Regions from separate parts of the Aquitalea sp. ASV11 genome, predicted to be linked through region 1. Evidence: predicted binding sites of a transcription regulator. Region 1 holds the regulator's gene; the other holds the start of a gene.

What was found. Region 1 encodes NrdR, which represses ribonucleotide reductase genes. Its sites were predicted from a motif close to AAANACNATATATNGTNTTT; they were not measured.
Region 2: JHD62_RS20630 (ribonucleoside triphosphate reductase) is a predicted target of NrdR. The motif match lies at 3,500-3,519, and genes of this name have one in related genera.

The regions. Positions count from the first base shown of each region.
Region 1 is NZ_JAELUD010000003.1:7,539-17,220, reverse strand. Features, by position in the region: gene ilvD (dihydroxy-acid dehydratase) at 1-94, shown strand, start outside; gene yfcF (glutathione transferase) at 210-851, shown strand; gene JHD62_RS01935 (hypothetical protein) at 1,606-2,709, shown strand; gene glyA (serine hydroxymethyltransferase) at 2,830-4,077, shown strand; gene nrdR (transcriptional regulator NrdR) at 4,226-4,684, shown strand; gene ribD (bifunctional diaminohydroxyphosphoribosylaminopyrimidine deaminase/5-amino-6-(5-phosphoribosylamino)uracil reductase RibD) at 4,790-5,896, shown strand; gene JHD62_RS01915 (hypothetical protein) at 6,062-6,763, shown strand; gene JHD62_RS01910 (carboxypeptidase M32) at 6,849-8,339, shown strand; gene JHD62_RS01905 (HDOD domain-containing protein) at 8,407-9,264, opposite strand; gene JHD62_RS01900 (alpha/beta fold hydrolase) at 9,406-9,682, opposite strand, start outside.
Region 2 is NZ_JAELUD010000112.1:159-7,234, reverse strand. Features, by position in the region: gene JHD62_RS20645 (hypothetical protein) at 77-763, shown strand; gene JHD62_RS20640 (anaerobic ribonucleoside-triphosphate reductase activating protein) at 802-1,518, opposite strand; gene nrdD (anaerobic ribonucleoside-triphosphate reductase) at 1,496-1,672, opposite strand; gene JHD62_RS20630 (ribonucleoside triphosphate reductase) at 1,754-3,460, opposite strand; gene JHD62_RS20625 (ATP-binding protein) at 3,725-5,518, shown strand; gene JHD62_RS20620 (response regulator transcription factor) at 5,663-6,268, shown strand; partial or broken gene JHD62_RS20615 (HAMP domain-containing sensor histidine kinase) at 6,268-7,076, shown strand, end outside.

The DNA of each region.
Region 1 (9,682 bases):
GCGCCCGGTCAGCGCCGCCCTGCGTGCCTACGCGGCCATGACCACCAGTGCCGATACCGGCGCGGTGCGTGATGTGACCCAGGTGGAAAAATAAGCGGGCTGCCCGCTGAATCGGTAATGACGGCAGCTGCGGCTGCCGTTTTTTTTGCTTGTCCCTGCCTGCGTAATCAAGGGCAAGCCCGACTGATTGAACCGTAGAAAGTGAGTCAATGATGACCTCCACGACCAAACTGCACCTGACCGTCGATGCCCAGTATTGCAGCCCCTATGCCATGTCGGTGTATGTGGCGTTGCAGGAGAAGCAGTTGCCCTTCACCCTGTCTACACTGGATCTGGCTAGCGGGGCCAATCATGCACCGGCTTATGCGCTCAGTTCGCTGACCGCGCGGGTGCCTGCTTTGCAGCATGGTGATTTCGTGCTCAGTGAGTCTTCGGCCATTACCGAATATCTGGACGAGCTTTTCCCCACCCCGGCTTTGTACCCGCAATCGGCCCAGGACAAGGCGCGGGCGCGGCAAATCCAGTCCTGGCTGCGCAGCGATCTGCTGCCTCTGCGTGAGGAGCGTGACACGCTGGTGGTGTTCTACCGGCCAGTCGCACGTCCCTTGGCTGACGCTGCGCAGCGTGCGGCGCACAAATTGCTACGCGTGGCCGAGCAGATCCTGCCGCCGGGGTCGGACACCCTGTTTGGAGAGTGGAGCATTGTCGATGTCGATCTGGCACTGATGCTCAACCGCTTGCGCCTGAATGGCGACCCCATGCCGCAGCGACTGTCGGATTACGCAGCCTTGCAATGGCAGCGGCCATCCGTGCAGGCCTGGCTGGGTCTGTCACGGCCTGCCTTGTCATGAGTGATGAAGACCAAGTAAAACTGTCGGGTATTTGCCACAACCCTGTTTGATCCAGGATAAGATTTTTCTTGGGCGGTGAACTTAAAATTCGGCACCAAGTCACATCATTTCCGGTCACGCAAGCGCACCGGATTCCCTGATTGGTAGCGTGTTCTGGCGCTACGTCTTCTTGCTCTTCCTGCAAGACCGAACATTTCCGCATGTTCGGTTTTTCTTTTTTGTCACAATTTGAACTTGTATACAATATATTAGTGCTAATTGCGCTGCAATTAATCACATTCGAACATTTCCCATTGGCATGAGCCGGGCTGTACAGCGATAGCGTGCTGACGGCGATCCGCAGGGCTGTTGTGGGGGATATCGCTGCTTTGACTACGCTTGTGGCGATGCGGATTCTTTATGATATTTCGTAAAAAATCTTTAATAACATTGTGTTACAGCATTGCTTGATGGGGGTTTGGTGCGAGTAGGCAAAAAAAATGCGCGGTGCCGTGAGGCCCGCGCCAAGTCTACAAAGGAGAAATAGAGGAGAAACTATCAAGAAGCAATTGCTGCATCTCAACGAGTACGGATTATCCAGATGCCGTGTGCGAGTGTCAACATCTGAATTTTCGGAAAACGAAAAAACATCCATTTTTGTCGCAAATTAGCACATTCTTATGTTTTAAATTGAAAGTCAAGCGCTTGCTTGATGAGCCGTCAGCGGCTGACTGTGCGACAATATCGCCTTTCCCGATTTCAGCAGGATGACAAGATGTCGCAGCCGCTTCTCACTCTCCCGGACCCGCGCCAATACCACCCGCAGGTATCGCTGACCAATATGTTGATCCACAACGCGCTGTCGGTGCAGAACGCAACGACAGAAGCGGATCGTGAGATGTGGTTTGTCGCCATCCGCGATGCCATGGCGCAAATGCTGCAACGTGGCGAATTGCTCTCCATTTCGGTCGCTTTGGCGATGGTGCCGTCACAGGACACTTATAAGATTGTCTGGGATGCATTGCGGGCCGCAGTCGAGCAGCCGGACGGGCGCTGTGCACATGTGTTTGCCTTGCCGCTGGTGCTGGTGGCCGGTAGCAAGAACCAGGCAACGCTGCCTGCCGCCATTGCGGATGAAGACGGTTTGAACGCGTTGCTGCGCCAACACGGTGTCATCAGTTCGGATGGCGATGTCCGCGTGTTTGGTCAGTTGCTGCATCCGGACACGGTAGTGGCGATGGATGCGGCCAGGCTGTACCGCCTGACCCGTGATTTGACCAGCGCGGCTGATGGTGTTGGCGAAGCACTGAACGGTGCCGCCATCACCCTGAAAGAAGAAGGTGTGTTCCTGCGCTACCTGCTGGGTGTCGCCATCCAGCCGGAAGGCGATGCGGTCCCGGTAAAGCTGGGTGGTGCCGTCGGTGCCTGGGGCATGCCGCTGATGAAATTCCTGGGCGAACAATTGCACACCGATGGTGTGACGCTGTTCCCGATTGCCCGTCCGCCCTTGCCGGTGATGCAGGCCCTGGTGGCTGGCAACTTCGCCCGCTTCGAGGTGGCCTTGCAAGTGTTTGCCAGCAGTCAGATCCGCCGACTGCGCGAGTTGTCGAAAGACCCGGTTGCCATTCTGTCCGCCCACGACAACGGTCAGTTGCACATCACCCTGTCAGCAGAAGGTGACGAGCGCAACTGGGAAGCTTTTGTCTGGCCACTGGCTGCCATGGACAATGTGGCACTGATTGAATCGAATTTCCGTGAACTGATGGCTGAATGCCGGGTTCGCGATGTGCATGTGCTGGCCGAGGTTTACCCGGAAAGCCGTGACGGAATACCGCTGTTCTTTACCGCTGACGACCTGCCGCAGCTGAGCGGGCAATAAAGGACAACCATGGCGTAACGCGTTTGTGGATACTGCCAAAATAGCTTTACGTGAAAATTTTCCACCGGGCGATTCGTGTAGAATGGCCTCATCGTTAACCCTTTGATGGAAGAGTCAAAGATGTTTGCAGCTGACCAGACGATTGCCAAGTTCGACCCGGAACTGGCCGCCGCTATCAAGGCCGAGTGCCAACGCCAGGAAGATCATATTGAACTGATCGCTTCCGAAAACTATACCAGCCCCGCAGTGATGGAAGCCCAGGGCTCCCAGCTGACCAACAAGTACGCTGAAGGCTACCCGGCCAAGCGTTTCTACGGTGGCTGTGAACACGTGGACGTGATCGAGCAACTGGCGATCGACCGCGTGAAGCAACTGTTCGGTGCCGAGTATGCCAACGTGCAGCCGCACTCCGGTAGCCAGGCCAACCAGGCCGTGTACTTCTCCATCCTGAAACCGGGCGATACCGTAATGGGCATGAACCTGGGCCACGGTGGTCACCTGACCCACGGTTCCCCGGCCAACCTGTCCGGCAAGATGTTCAACATCGTGGCCTACGGTCTGAACGAAAAGGAAGAAATCGACTACGACGACATGGAACGCGTAGCGATGGAAACCAAGCCCAAGCTGATCATCGGTGGTGCATCCGCTTACGCGCTGCGCTTCGACTTCGAACGCATGGGTCAGATCGCCAAGAAGTGCGGTGCTTACTTCATGGTCGACATGGCGCACTACGCCGGTCTGATCGCCGCTGGTGTATACCCGAACCCGGTGCCGCATGCCGACTTCGTGACCTCCACCACCCACAAGACCCTGCGTGGTCCGCGTGGCGGCATCATCCTGGCCAAGGCCGAGTTCGAAAAGAGCATCAACAGCAATGTGTTCCCCACCCTGCAGGGCGGCCCGCTGATGCACGTGATTGCCGGCAAGGCCATCGCTTTCAAGGAAGCGCTGCAACCGGAATTCAAGGTGTACCAGGAACAAGTGCTGAAGAACGCCGACGCCATGGCCCGTACCCTGGCCGAGCGTGGTCTGCGCATCATCTCCGGCCGTACCGAAAGCCACGTCTTCCTGGTGGACTTGCGTCCCAAGGGCCTGACCGGCAAGGCCGCCGACGCGCTGCTGGGCCGTGGTCACATCACCGTCAACAAGAACGCCATTCCGAATGACCCGGAAAGCCCGTTCGTGACTTCCGGCATCCGTATCGGTTCCCCGGCCATCACTACCCGCGGTTTCAAGGAAGCCGAAGCCGTGATGGTGGCCAACCTGGTAGCCGACGTACTGGACAACCCGAACGACGATGCAGCCATTGCTCGCGTAGCCGAACAGGCTACCGCGCTGTGCCATCGCTTCCCGGTTTACGCCAAGTAAGCGCTAGCATGTTTGACCAAAGGCAGCCCACGGGCTGCCTTTTTTCTTGTCTGCAGCAAATAGGCGCTGCTTTACGATTGCAGGCATTAACCTGTGTGGCCTTTGCTGATACCATCAGACCATATCAAACACACTGGATTGACACGTCATGAAATGTCCTTTCTGTGGCAATGCCGATACGCAGGTCATCGACTCCCGCGTCAGTGAAGACGGGGCCAGCATCCGTCGTCGTCGTCGTTGCCTGGCTTGCGAAAAGCGCTTCACGACATTCGAGACCGCTGATGTGCGCATGCCGCAGGTGGTGAAGTCTGGTGGCCATCGTTCCGAATTCGATATCGAGAAAGTGCGTACCAGCTTTCTGCGTGCCCTGCACAAGCGCCCGGTTCCCACCGCCTTGGTGGATGATGCGATTGATCGTATCTGCCATCGGCTGCTGCAACTGGGTGAGCGCGAAGTATCCAGCCGGCAGATCGGTGAAATGGTGATGAACGAGCTGGCCAAGCTGGACAAGGTGGCCTATGTGCGTTTTGCCTCGGTCTATCGCAGTTTTCAGGATATTTCCGAATTCTCCGACGCCATCAAGGAAATCCAGAAGTCCAATCACTGACTATCAGCCTGACCGCTGCATTGCCGGTCAGCTTGCTTGCTTACGCTATCGGCCGCTGCCTGCCAGTCAGACGTGGCCATTCTCATTCCGCTGGAAGGCTTGTTGATGTCGTTGTTTTCCCCGCAAGACCATGTATTCATGCAACAGGCGCTACGCCTGGCCGAGTCCGCCACCCGTCGGGCGGCACCTAATCCCGGAGTAGGTTGTGTACTGGTGCGCGATGGCCAGGTGATTGGCGAAGGTGCCACCCTGCAAGTGGGTGGCGATCATGCCGAAATTCAGGCCATCAAGAACTGTCTGGCGCGTGGTGATTCACCGCGGGGTGCAACGGCCTATGTCACGCTGGAGCCTTGCAGTCATCACGGCCGGACGCCACCTTGTGCCGAACGGCTGATCCAGGAAGGGCTGGTACGCGTGGTGGCCGCCATGGTGGATCCTTACCATGAGGTTGCCGGTCGCGGACTGGCCATGCTGCGTGCTGCCGGCATCGATGCCACCGCAGGGCTGCTGGAAGCCGAGGCTCGCCGCGTTCATCGTGGTTTTCTGTCGCGGGTGGAGCGGCAACGTCCGTGGGTGACGCTCAAGGCTGCCGCCACACTGGATGGCAAGACGGCATTGCTCAACGGAAAAAGCCAATGGATAACCGGCCCTGCCGCCCGTCACGATGTGCAAAAGCTGCGTGCGCGCAGCTGCGCCATCCTGACCGGCAGCGGTACGGTGCTGGTGGATAATCCGCAATTGACCGTGCGTGATTTCATTTTGCCGCAGCAACCGCTGCGGGTAGTGCTGGACAGCCGTCTGGTCACCCCGCCGGACCGGCGCATTTTCCACGGTGGCAATACCTTGCTGGTGACCAGCATTGCCGACCCGCTGCGGCACCAGCCGTATTTGCAGCGCGGTGCCGAACTGATGGTGCTGCCCGAAGATGCCGGTCACGCCAATCTGCCCATGCTGATGCAACGACTGGCCGAACGTGGTGTCAATGAACTCATGATCGAAGCGGGTGCCGGGCTGAATGGTGCACTGGTGCGTGCCGGGCTGGTGGACGAAGCCATCCTGTTCCTGGCCCCGGCGCTGGTGGGCAGTACGGCACAGGGCTTGTTTGCCTGGCCTGCGCTGGAAGATCTGGCCGACAAACAGCAGGTGAAGATTCAGGATGTGCGCATGGTTGGCGCCGACATCCGTATCAACATGACGTTTGCCCAGCCTTGAAGTACCGGGCTGCGGCCAGTGGAGAAATCGTCTGGCCGAAGCCCTGATCCTGTTCCACAATGAAACAGGTCTTTACGGCGCACATACGCGACGAAAGACTGCAGCGGCACAGGCCGACCTTGCGAGTACATGCCAATGACCGAGAACGCCTCAGCACTTCCAGCCATGGACAGGGAAGCCCTGCAACAGGCACTGGATGCCTATTTGCGCCTGATCCTGCGCCAGGGTGCCAGCGAGCAGGTATTGCAGGAGCGCCGCCAGTTGCTGGACCGCTTGCTGCCGCTGCTGGTTGGCGTGTCGCGGGATGCCCAATCCTTTCGCCGGGTGGTGGAGCGTTTCGTCAACGACTCCGAAGTGGCAGACCGGGTTACCGCCCTGACCTGCGCCCGCGAGTATTATTATTTCTGGCTTGGTGACGTCAAAAAGCTGGTGGAAATCACCTCCCGCTCCGGTTTCACCACGCGCAATGTACGGCTGGAAATGGCCGATTCGCTGGCATCCCTGCTCGAACGCATGCAGCAGCAAGGCTTCAATACCTTCCCGCCTTCACTGGAAATCTATCTGGGCAAGCTGTTTGAAGACGGTATGCCCGAAGTGGACATCCAGGAGCGGGAATACCTGCTCAAAGCCATGTTGTTCCTGCTGTCGGGCCAACCCTACCGTCCGGACAGCTTCCGCATGGTGGTGGATGCCATGTTGCTGCACCTGAGCGATGCGCAAAACCAGAAAGCCTTTGTCCAGCTGGCGCGGGAGTACTTCTATTACTGGCTGTCATTTCCGCCGGCCCATGAGCGGATTCACCTTGCCGAAGAGGCAGCCCAGCCGCTCGGCCTGTTGCAACCGGGTAATACCACCCGCCAGCACTGAAGAGCGCCATACCATCAACCTTGCCGGAGCAGCAGACTACGCCTGACAAACGGCTGCGCTGCCCGGCACATCCATTGGAGTTTGCATGTCGCAATCCTCGGCTTATGCATCCTTGCTGACCCGGTTTACCCGTTTGCACCGTTATGCCCATCTGGCTGCCATCGCCGGTTGGGACCAAGCCACCATGATGCCGTCCAAAGGCAATGAGGCGCGGGCAGCCGCACAGGCCGAGCTTGAGGTGCTGATGCATGCCACGCTGACCGACCCCGCCCTGGCGCAAGAACTGCAACAAGCCGAGCAGGAAGCCAAAACCGAATTCGAACAAGCCAGCCTGCGCGAGATGCGCCGTGAGTGGCAGCAGGCCAATCTGTTGCCGGCCGAACTGGTGGAAGCCCAGGCACTGGCTGGTGCGCGTTGTGAACATGCCTGGCGTGAACAACGTGCCAACAATGACTGGACCGGCTTTTTGCAGAACTTCCGCGAAGTGGTGAAGCTGTCGCGTCAGGAAGCGCAATTGTTGGCATCCGCCCAGGGCTGCACGCCTTACGATGCCCTGATGAACAAGTACGAACCGGGCATGCAAAGTGCCGATATCGACCGCATCTTTGCTGCGGTCAAAAGCTGGCTGCCGGGGCTGATTGCCCAGGTAATGGACAAGCAGGCACAGGAAAAACTGCTGCTGCCGCAAGGAAGCTTCCCGGTGGAGCAGCAGCGTCAACTGGGCCTGGCAGTGATGGGCCTGCTGGGTTTCGACTTTGATGCCGGCCGGCTGGATGTCAGCGTGCATCCCTTCTGCGGTGGCGTGCCGGAAGACGTGCGTATTACCACGCGCTATCGGGAAGATGACTTCATGCAAAGCCTGATGGGCATCATCCACGAAACCGGGCACGCACGTTACGAGCAGGGCTTGCCGCGCGACTTGCTGCATCTGCCGGTGGGACGTGCACGTTCCATGGGCATCCATGAAAGCCAAAGCCTGTCTTTCGAGATGCAACTGGGCCGTAACCCGGCCTTCCTGTCGCTGATTTCACCGTTGATTGGCGAGCATCTGGGCACGCAGCCGGCCTTTGCTCCGGAAAACCTGGCCTTGCTCTACAGCCGTGTCCATCCGGGTTACATCCGGGTGGATGCCGACGAGCTGTGCTATCCCGCCCATGTGATCTTGCGCTATGAAATCGAGAAGGCGCTGATTGAAGGCGATATCGAGCCAGAAGACATTCCGGCATTGTGGGATGAAAAAATGCAAAGTTATCTGGGTGTGGACACCCGTGGCAATTACCGTCAAGGCTGCCTGCAGGATATTCACTGGACTGACGGCAGTTTCGGTTATTTCCCCAGCTACACACTGGGTGCGATGTACGCTGCGCAGTACTTTGCCGTGATGCGCCGCAGTATGCCGGACCTGGACCAACGCATTGCAGCTGGAGAGCTGAGTGCCGTGTTTGACTGGCTGGAGCAGAACATCTGGAGCCAGGCCAGCCGCTATTCCACCGCAGAACTGGTAAGCCGTGCATGTGGGGAAACGCTGAATCCGGACTATTTCCGTGCACATCTGCAGGCCCGCTACCTCGGTTGATTGTTCGTCACCAGCAATAAAAAAACCGCGTGTCTGACACGCGGTTTTTTTGTCGGGGTGGCCCTGCTTATGCCGTGACTGCCAGTTCCTGATGCATGGCATCCACCCAGTCTTCAAATTCCACATCCGACATGCCCAGGTAATTGAGCACCTCGTCCTTGCGGGCCTCCCAGCCGGCATCTTCTTTGCCTGGGGTCAGCGTACGCCATACATGGCGTGCTGCACGGGTTACCGCCACCATCATGCGGCCATCGTGGTCCAGCGGAGCCTCCGGGCTGGTATCCATCACCGTATCGTCATTCTGCATCAGGATGGCTTTGGCAAAGTTTTCCGGCATATTCCAGCTACGGGCCACCAGATAACCCACTACATCATGACGCGTGCCGTGCAGTTCCTGCTCCACCAGCCCGATACGGTCATCGCTGGCCATTTCCACCAGGCGCAGCGTGCGGCTGTAACTGGGGAAGCGCATCAGCATGATGGCCATGCCGCAGTTGTGAAACAGGGCAAAGCTGCGGCAGTCGTCGGTGACGTGGACAATGCGGTCACACAGGGCCGAGCTGATCATGGCGATCTGCAAGGTGCCATCCCAGAACTGTTCCAGTGCTGGCGGAGTTTCCGCCGTCAGCCGGGTGCGCAATACCAGGCCGCTTACCAGACTGATGACATTCTTGATACCCAGCAGGCTGATTGCCTGATGCACCGAAGTGATGTGCCGGCCGCGACCCAGAATGGGCGTATTGGCAGCCTTGAGCATGGCCACACACAACGCCGGGTCTTCATTGATGATGTCATCCAGCTTTTGCAGGGTGATATCAGGGTCCTGACGCAAGCCCATCAGCTTGTCCAGCACATCTGGCCGAGGAGGGATAACCAGGTTTTTCAGGAGCTCGTCGCGTTCGTCGGTGCTGATCAAGGGCGTCATGCTGGGCAACTAGAGTGTAGGGTTATCGTTCATTTTATCAGCCTTCTTACGCAATGTAGGCCCATCTTGTGCACTTGTTTGCCAATTTTGACACTGGTCAAGCGTGTTTGATGCTGGTCTGAAAACGTTGCTGGATACAGCTTAAAGCAGGAAGGACTGAATGACCTGCGCCAGGCGCTTCGGCTGTTCCCACTGCACCATATGGCCAGCATCGGCAATGACATCTTCCTGCAAGCGGGCAAAGCAGGCGCGACGTTCCGGCAGGGTGTCTCTCACCCCCTTGGCCATGGGGTGGTCCCAGTGGGCCCCGCCAATCACCCATTGCACTGGTGCGGTAATGCGCAGCCAGCAGCTCTTGGCTTCTTCCAGCCGGTACAGCACCGGGTTAACCATTTTATGGCGTGGGTCTGCCCGGTAA
Region 2 (7,076 bases), on a different contig from region 1:
TGCTCAACACACCATCTCGAAGCGGTTGCCCTGCCCGAAAGCAATGGGCGCTTTCACGTTCAAAGGAACCCGCTTCATGACTACGCAAACCTCCCCCCAACACCCGCCTCCCCTTTGCTTCCACTACCACGGCAAACCGCTGCATGTGCAACATCACCAAGGCGAATGGTGGCTGCATAGCGGCGATGTGCTGGCCGTCATTGGTCGTCGGTTGGGAAGCCGTATTCAGCAATTACTGGCAGCAGAGCCGACACACGAAAACACACCGAAAACAGAAGTGACAAAGGAATACTGGCCAGCAACGGCCTTGCTGCGCGCCTTGCGTCGCAGTAACAAGCCGCTGGCGCGGCAGTTGCGTGACTGGTTGAACAGGCAGCTGCTACCGGCACTGGAGCAGCTGCCGCCCACTGCCCCGCGTTGGGAGCAGGCCTTGGCATTGGCTGCAGAGGCCGGGGTGCAGGTGAGTCATGCGGTGCTACAGGCGGTGTTGACGCAGGGTGCGCGCTGGCAGCATTCGCACTGGCTGCTGACGCTGGATTACACGCCGGACCACCCCTTGCGTCATGCGCATGGCCGTTTGCTGGGGCTGAACAGTTCGGCCACGCCCTTGCAGGCGCTGGCACAGCAGATTGCCACGCCGCCCGGCATCTCTGCCGACAATGGTGAGTTGCTAGGACTGGCCGCCGCTTGCCACCAGCGCTTGCACAGCCGTCTGTCACGGCAGTTGCTGCGTGATGGGCAGGGGCAACACCGCCCGGCTTGAAGTCTGGCGCAAGCGCGCAGTCGGTAATTGCGTCAATACTAGGCGTGACGCCAGCTGAACTGGCAAAAGCGCCGCTGCCAGTCGTCCAGTACCGCCTGTCCCGGCCATTGTGTGGCGTCGAACAATGGCTGGCCTTTGGCATCCCGCCCCTGTTGCAAGGCAGCGTGGGTGACGCCTTTGGCCTGCAGGGTGGCGGCCAGCCGGCGCAGGCTATCTGCCGTCATCACGCGCGGGTCCAGCGTGGTGCGGCATTCCAGCGCGGTGCCGCAGTCCGAACCCATTTCCAGTGCGATATCCAGTGCCTGCCACATGCGGCTTTCGCTGCCGGGCACGCCGGTGACGGCATCCACCCCGCCGGGTGCGGCCTTGATGTCGAGGCCTATCCAGTCCACCAAGCCTTTGAGCGCCGCCAGCCGCTGCGGGTAGATGCCTGCCGTGTGCAGGCCAATGGCCAAGCCCAGCTGGCGGGCGTCCTGCATCCAGTCGGCCAGTTGCGGGGCCAGTGTGGGTTCTCCACCGGAAAACACCACCCCGTCCAGAAAGCCGACCCGCGCCGCCAGCAAGCTGCGTAGTTGTGGCCAGGCCAGCCGGCCTGCATCGCGTGCTTGCAGCCCTGGGTTGTGGCAATAGCCGCAGCGCCAGGGGCAACCGGCGACAAACACGGTGGCCACCAAGCGCCCCGGCCAGTCACAGCTGGAAAACGGGGCGACACCAGCAAGTAGCGGGCTGGATTCAGTGGTGCAGGTGCTGTTCATCAAAATGCACGCGTTCGGCAAATTCGCCCTGCTTGCCGGTATTGAAGGCGGATACCGGGCGGAAGTAACCCATGACGCGGGTCCATACTTCGCAGCGGGTGCGCAGGGACGGGTCCAGTTGTTCCGCCTGTTTGATGTCGGTTTGATGGGACATATTGTTCTCCTGAGAGGGTTGGGGATAAGACGTGGCTAACAAAATGGCCTAGCGTCGCTAAGGCAAGGCGCGCCAGGCTTTTCAGCAGCAAGGCGCGGTGGCTGCCGCCTGACGGGCCAGCAGTTCGGCATCGCACTTGGGGCAGAATTCATGATGTCCACTCAGATAGCCGTGCTGCGGGCAGACCGAGAAGGTGGGCGTCACCGTGATGTAAGGCAGGCGGAAGCGTTGCAGCGAACGGTGCACCAGCTGCTTGCAGGCCGTGGCCGAGCTGACCGCCTCGGTCATGTACAGGTGCAGCACGGTACCGCCGGTGTAGCGCGCTTGCAGCGGCTCCTGATGTTGCAGGGCAACAAAGGGGTCGTCGGTATGCCCCACCGGCAGCTGGCTGGAGTTGGTGTAATACGGCTTGTCCGCCGGGCCAGCTTGCAGGATGTCGGGGAAGCGCTTGCGGTCTTCACGGGCAAAGCGGTAGGTGGTGCCCTCCGCCGGAGTGGCTTCCAGGTTGTACAGATGGCCGGTGTCTTCCTGCATCTGCACCATGCGGGCACGGATGTGGTCCAGCAGTTGCAGCGCCAGTTGCTGGCCGTGGGCGGTGGTGATGTCGTCGGCATCGTTGCTGTAATTGCGGATCAGCTCGTTGATGCCATTCACTCCCACGGTGGAGAAGTGATTGCGCAGTGTGCCCAGATAGCGCTTGGTATAAGGATACAGGCCGTCGTCCATCCAGCCTTGCACGCGCGCGCGCTTGATTTCCAGGCTGGTGCAGGCCAGCGCCAGCAGGCGGTCGGTTTCGGCCAGCAGGCCGTCCCAGTCACCACGGAAGCGATACCCCAGCCGCGCGCAGTTGAGGGTAACCACCCCCAGCGAGCCGGTTTGCTCGGCGCTGCCAAACAGGCCGTTGCCGCGCTTGAGCAGCTCGCGCAGGTCCAGTTGCAGGCGGCAGCACATGGAGCGCACCATTTGCGGTTCCAGATCGGAATTAAGGAAGTTCTGGAAATACGGCAGGCCATAGCGGGCGGTCAGATCGAACAGCAAATCGGCGTTGGCGCTGTCCCAGTCAAAATCCGGCGTGATGTTGTAGGTGGGAATGGGAAAGGTAAACGCCCGGCCATGGGCATCGCCCGCGCCCATCACCCGCAGGAAGGCGCGGTTGATGCGGTCCATCTCCGGCTGACAGTCGCCGTAGCAGAACGGCATTTCCTCACCGGCAATCTGCGGAATCTGCGGGGCCAGGTCGGCCGGGCAGGTCCAGTCGAAGGTCAGGTTGGTGAACGGCGTTTGCGTGCCCCAGCGCGAGGGCACATTCAGGTTGTACACAAATTCCTGCATGGCTTGTTCCAGCGCGGCATCGTCCAGCTCGTCCCGCTTGAGAAACGGTGCCAGGTAGGTATCCACGCTGGAAAAAGCCTGCGCGCCTGCCCATTCGTTTTGCAGGGTGCCAAGAAAATTCACCATTTGCCCCAGCGCGGCGCTCAGGTGACGCGGTGGTGCCGACTCCACCCGGCCCGGCACGCCGTTGAAACCTTCGTGCAGCAACTGGCGCAGCGACCAGCCAGCGCAGTAGCCTGCCAGCACGTCCAGATCATGCAGGTGGAAGTCCGCCTCGCGGTGGGCCTGCGCCACCTCCGGCGGATAAATGCCGTCCAGCCAGTAGTTGGCGGTGAGCTTGCCGGCGGCATTGAGTATCATGCCGCCCAGGCTGTAGCCCTGATTGGCATTGGCAGAAACGCGCCAGTCGGCGCGGCTGAGGTATTCGTCCAGCGTGGCAAGCGGATTCAGCAGCACGGTATTTTTCATAACAATATATAGTGATTAAAATTTTCAAAACACTATATATAGATTTTTATGGCCATGCCGGACACAAGACAAAACACTTGATCCGCATCAAGCGTGGTGCCCACCCTGCCGCAGCACGGCCCGTGCATGCATGATTGTCATCAGTAAACTGGCAGCCAGCCCCGGGCTGGGCCCTATAATGGCCTGCAAGCACAGCCGGGCAGCACCCTGCGTGCTTGTTCCCGGAAACAATCGGTTTGTCCTCTTCCGCACATGATCAACACAGAACAACAAGACAGGCAGGACCAGGTCCGGATCGAGCAAATCCGCCTCTTGCTCAACAATCTGGGCAGCTCGGTCCTGCCCGGCATTCTGGTGGTACTGCTGGTGGCCTATGCCTTGCAGCACCAGGCCGACCCGCTGCGGCTGACCCTGTGGTGCGTAGTGGTGATTGCCTCCAAGCTGGTGGACTTCATGGATGCCCGCCGCCTGCTGGCCCGTGCCATCCAGCCAGCCGAATTGCCCAGGCTGCGGCGGCGGCTGGTGCTGCTGCACGCCATCGACGGTGCGGCCTGGGGCAGCCTGATGTGGGTGGGGCTGAACCCTGCATCGCCCCCCAGCTGGATTCTGGCCATTGCCGTGCTGTCCGGTGTGGCGGGTAATTCCATGTCCATCCTGTCGCCGGTGCTGCCTGCCTTCATCGCCTTCATCACGCTGGAACTGGGCATGATTGCGCTCAAGTCCTTGCAGTCCGATGCACTGGCGCTGAATGCGCTGGGCCTGGCCGCCATCATGTATCTGGCCACCTTGCTGATGCAGGCGCGCAATAGTGCGCAGGCCGCCAAAGGGGCCATCGAGCTGCGCTTTGAAAACCTGGAACTGGTGGACCGGCTGCGTCTGGCCTCAGCCGAAGCCCTGCGCGCCCAGCAAGAGGCCGAGCAGGCCAATATCGCCAAATCGAAATTCCTGGCTGCCGCCAGTCACGACCTGCGCCAGCCCATCCACGCACAGGGGCTGTTTCTGGAAGTGCTGGGCAAGACCGCACTGGACCCGAAACAGCAAACCCTGCTGGCCAATATCCAGAGCGCCACCAATGCCTCGGCAGAAATGCTACACAGCCTGCTGGATTATTCGCGGGTGGACGCCGGGGTCATCACGCCTCAGTTGCAAGCCTTTGCCCTGCAGCCACTGCTCAACAAGATGGAAAGAGAGCTGGCACCACTGGCCAACACCAAGGGCCTGTTCTACCGCAGTCGTGACACGGCCGAGGTGGTGCTGTCCGATCCCTCGCTGATCGAACTGATCCTGCGCAATCTCATCAGCAATGCCATCCGCTATACCCAGCGTGGCGGCATTCTGGTGGGCTGCCGCCGCCGTGGCGATGAGCTGCTGCTGGAGATCTGGGACAGCGGCATCGGCATCGACCCGCAGCAGCAACAGGAAATCTTTGACGAATTCCATCAGCTGGGTAATCCGGAACGCGATCGTAAAAAAGGCCTGGGCCTTGGACTGGCCATCGTGCGCGGGCTCACCCAGCTGCTGCAACACCCCTTGCGTGTGCAATCGCGCCCGGGCCGTGGCAGTGTGTTTCGCCTTGCCCTGCCACGCATTGCAGTGACCAACCCGCTACCCGCAGAAACCCCGCCGCCAGTCAGGATCAGCCAGCCCCTGCCCAGGGCCACCGTGCTGCTGATCGAGGACGACGACATCGTGCGCAGCAGCATGGTGATGCTGTTGCAAAGCTGGGGTTGCCAGTGCATGGAAGCAGAATCACTGGAAACCGCCCTGCCCCTGCTGGCACAACAGACACCCGCCTTGCTGATCAGCGACTACCGGCTGCGCGAACAGAAAAGTGGCACCGATGCCATCCGTGCCATCCGCCAGGCGCTGGATCGCGACATTCCCGCCCTGCTGCTGACCGGCGACACCGCCCCGGCGCGGCTGCGCGAAGCCAGTGACAGCGGCCTGCCCTTGTTGCACAAGCCGGTTACACCGGCACTGCTATACGACAGCCTGAACCAGCTGCTCAGCCAGCAGCCCTGCACGTCGCCAGACAGAATACAGTAGAAAGGCTTTGCTTTTTTCTGAAAAAAGCACATATTTGCCACTCCGGGAAATTTCATCCGATTGACATGACCGGCCATGCAAGGCTGTTCAAGCCGTTCAGCCTGCATGGCCAGTGCTTACCCCTCACCAGACGACACATGAACCATGCTTAGTGCCAGACTGCTGCTTATCGACGACCACGCCCTGTTCCGTACCGGCTTGCGCCTGGTACTGGAAAACAACGACAAGGTTGCCGACATTCTCGAGGCCGGCACCGTGATGGATGCCATCCACCAGTTTGGCAGCACCCCGGTGGACATCATCCTGCTGGACATACAACTGCCGGGTCTGAACGGGCTGGATGGCATTGCCGTGCTGCGCCGTCATTTTCAGTCATCCCGCATCATCATCCTGTCAGCCAGCCCGGAGCTGGCCAGCACCACGCCGGACATTGCCGGGGTACTGACCAAGTCCGCCAGTGTCGAGCAGATCGACCAGGCGCTGGAACGCTGTCTGCGCGGCGAGGCACTGTCCGACGCGGTTCCGGCCAAGGCGACAGGCCGCGGCTCGCAACTGACGCCGCGCCAGCTGGAGGTGCTCAGCGAGCTGTGTCTGGGCCGGTCCAACAAGGCCATTGCCAATAGCCTGGGCCTGTCGGAAAACACCGTGCGCGTGCATGTGGCCGCCATTCTGGAACAATTCGGCGTGTACAGCCGCACCGAGGCGGTACTGGAAGCCCAGCGCCGTGGCCTGGTACAGGTGATGCGCTGATGCGCTGGCTGCCACGCTTCGACCCGCCACGCCTGCTGGCAGCGCAAATGGAGCTGATCGACCACAGCTTTGGCATTGCCATGCTGGGCTGTTTCCTGGCGTCCTTGCTGATGGCGCTGGGAGTGCTCATCAGTACCGGCAATCCGGACATCCTGGCCTGGTCGGCCCTGATGGGAGCCGGCTGCGCTGCCGGGCACTTTGGCCGCTTTTATCTGCCGGACCGCCTGTCCGAAGCCAATGCGCCGCGCTATGCCCGCGCCATGACCATGCTGCTGGTGGTACTGGGCAGCCTGTGGGGCATGGCCGGTGGTCTGTACATGGACCTCAACTTCCCGCCCACTGCCATCAGCCTGTTGTCGATGATTGCCGGTATGAGTGCGGCGGCGCTGGCCATTTTTTCGCCTTGCCTGCCGGTGGCGGTCAGTTTTTTCATTCCGTCCATCTTGCCGGTATGGGGGGTGTTCCTGGCCACCGGCAACCTCGCCTACCTGCCCATGTTTCTGGGTGTGCCACTGTTTCTGGTGGTATTGCTGGTATTTGCGCTGAACTACGCCCGCGTGGCGCGCCGCTCCATCGAGCTGCGCTTTGAAAACCGCGAGCTGGTGGACCAGTTGCGCGAGCAAACCGGCCGCGCCGCGCAGGCCTTGCACGAGGCGGAAGAAGCCAACCGCGCCAAGCTGGTATTCCTGGCCTCGGCCAGCCACGACCTGCGCCAGCCCATGCACGCACTGGGCCTGTTTCTGGCCACGCTGAAAACCACCGCACTGGATGCCAGACAGGACGAGCTGCTGGAGCATATCGAGGCCTC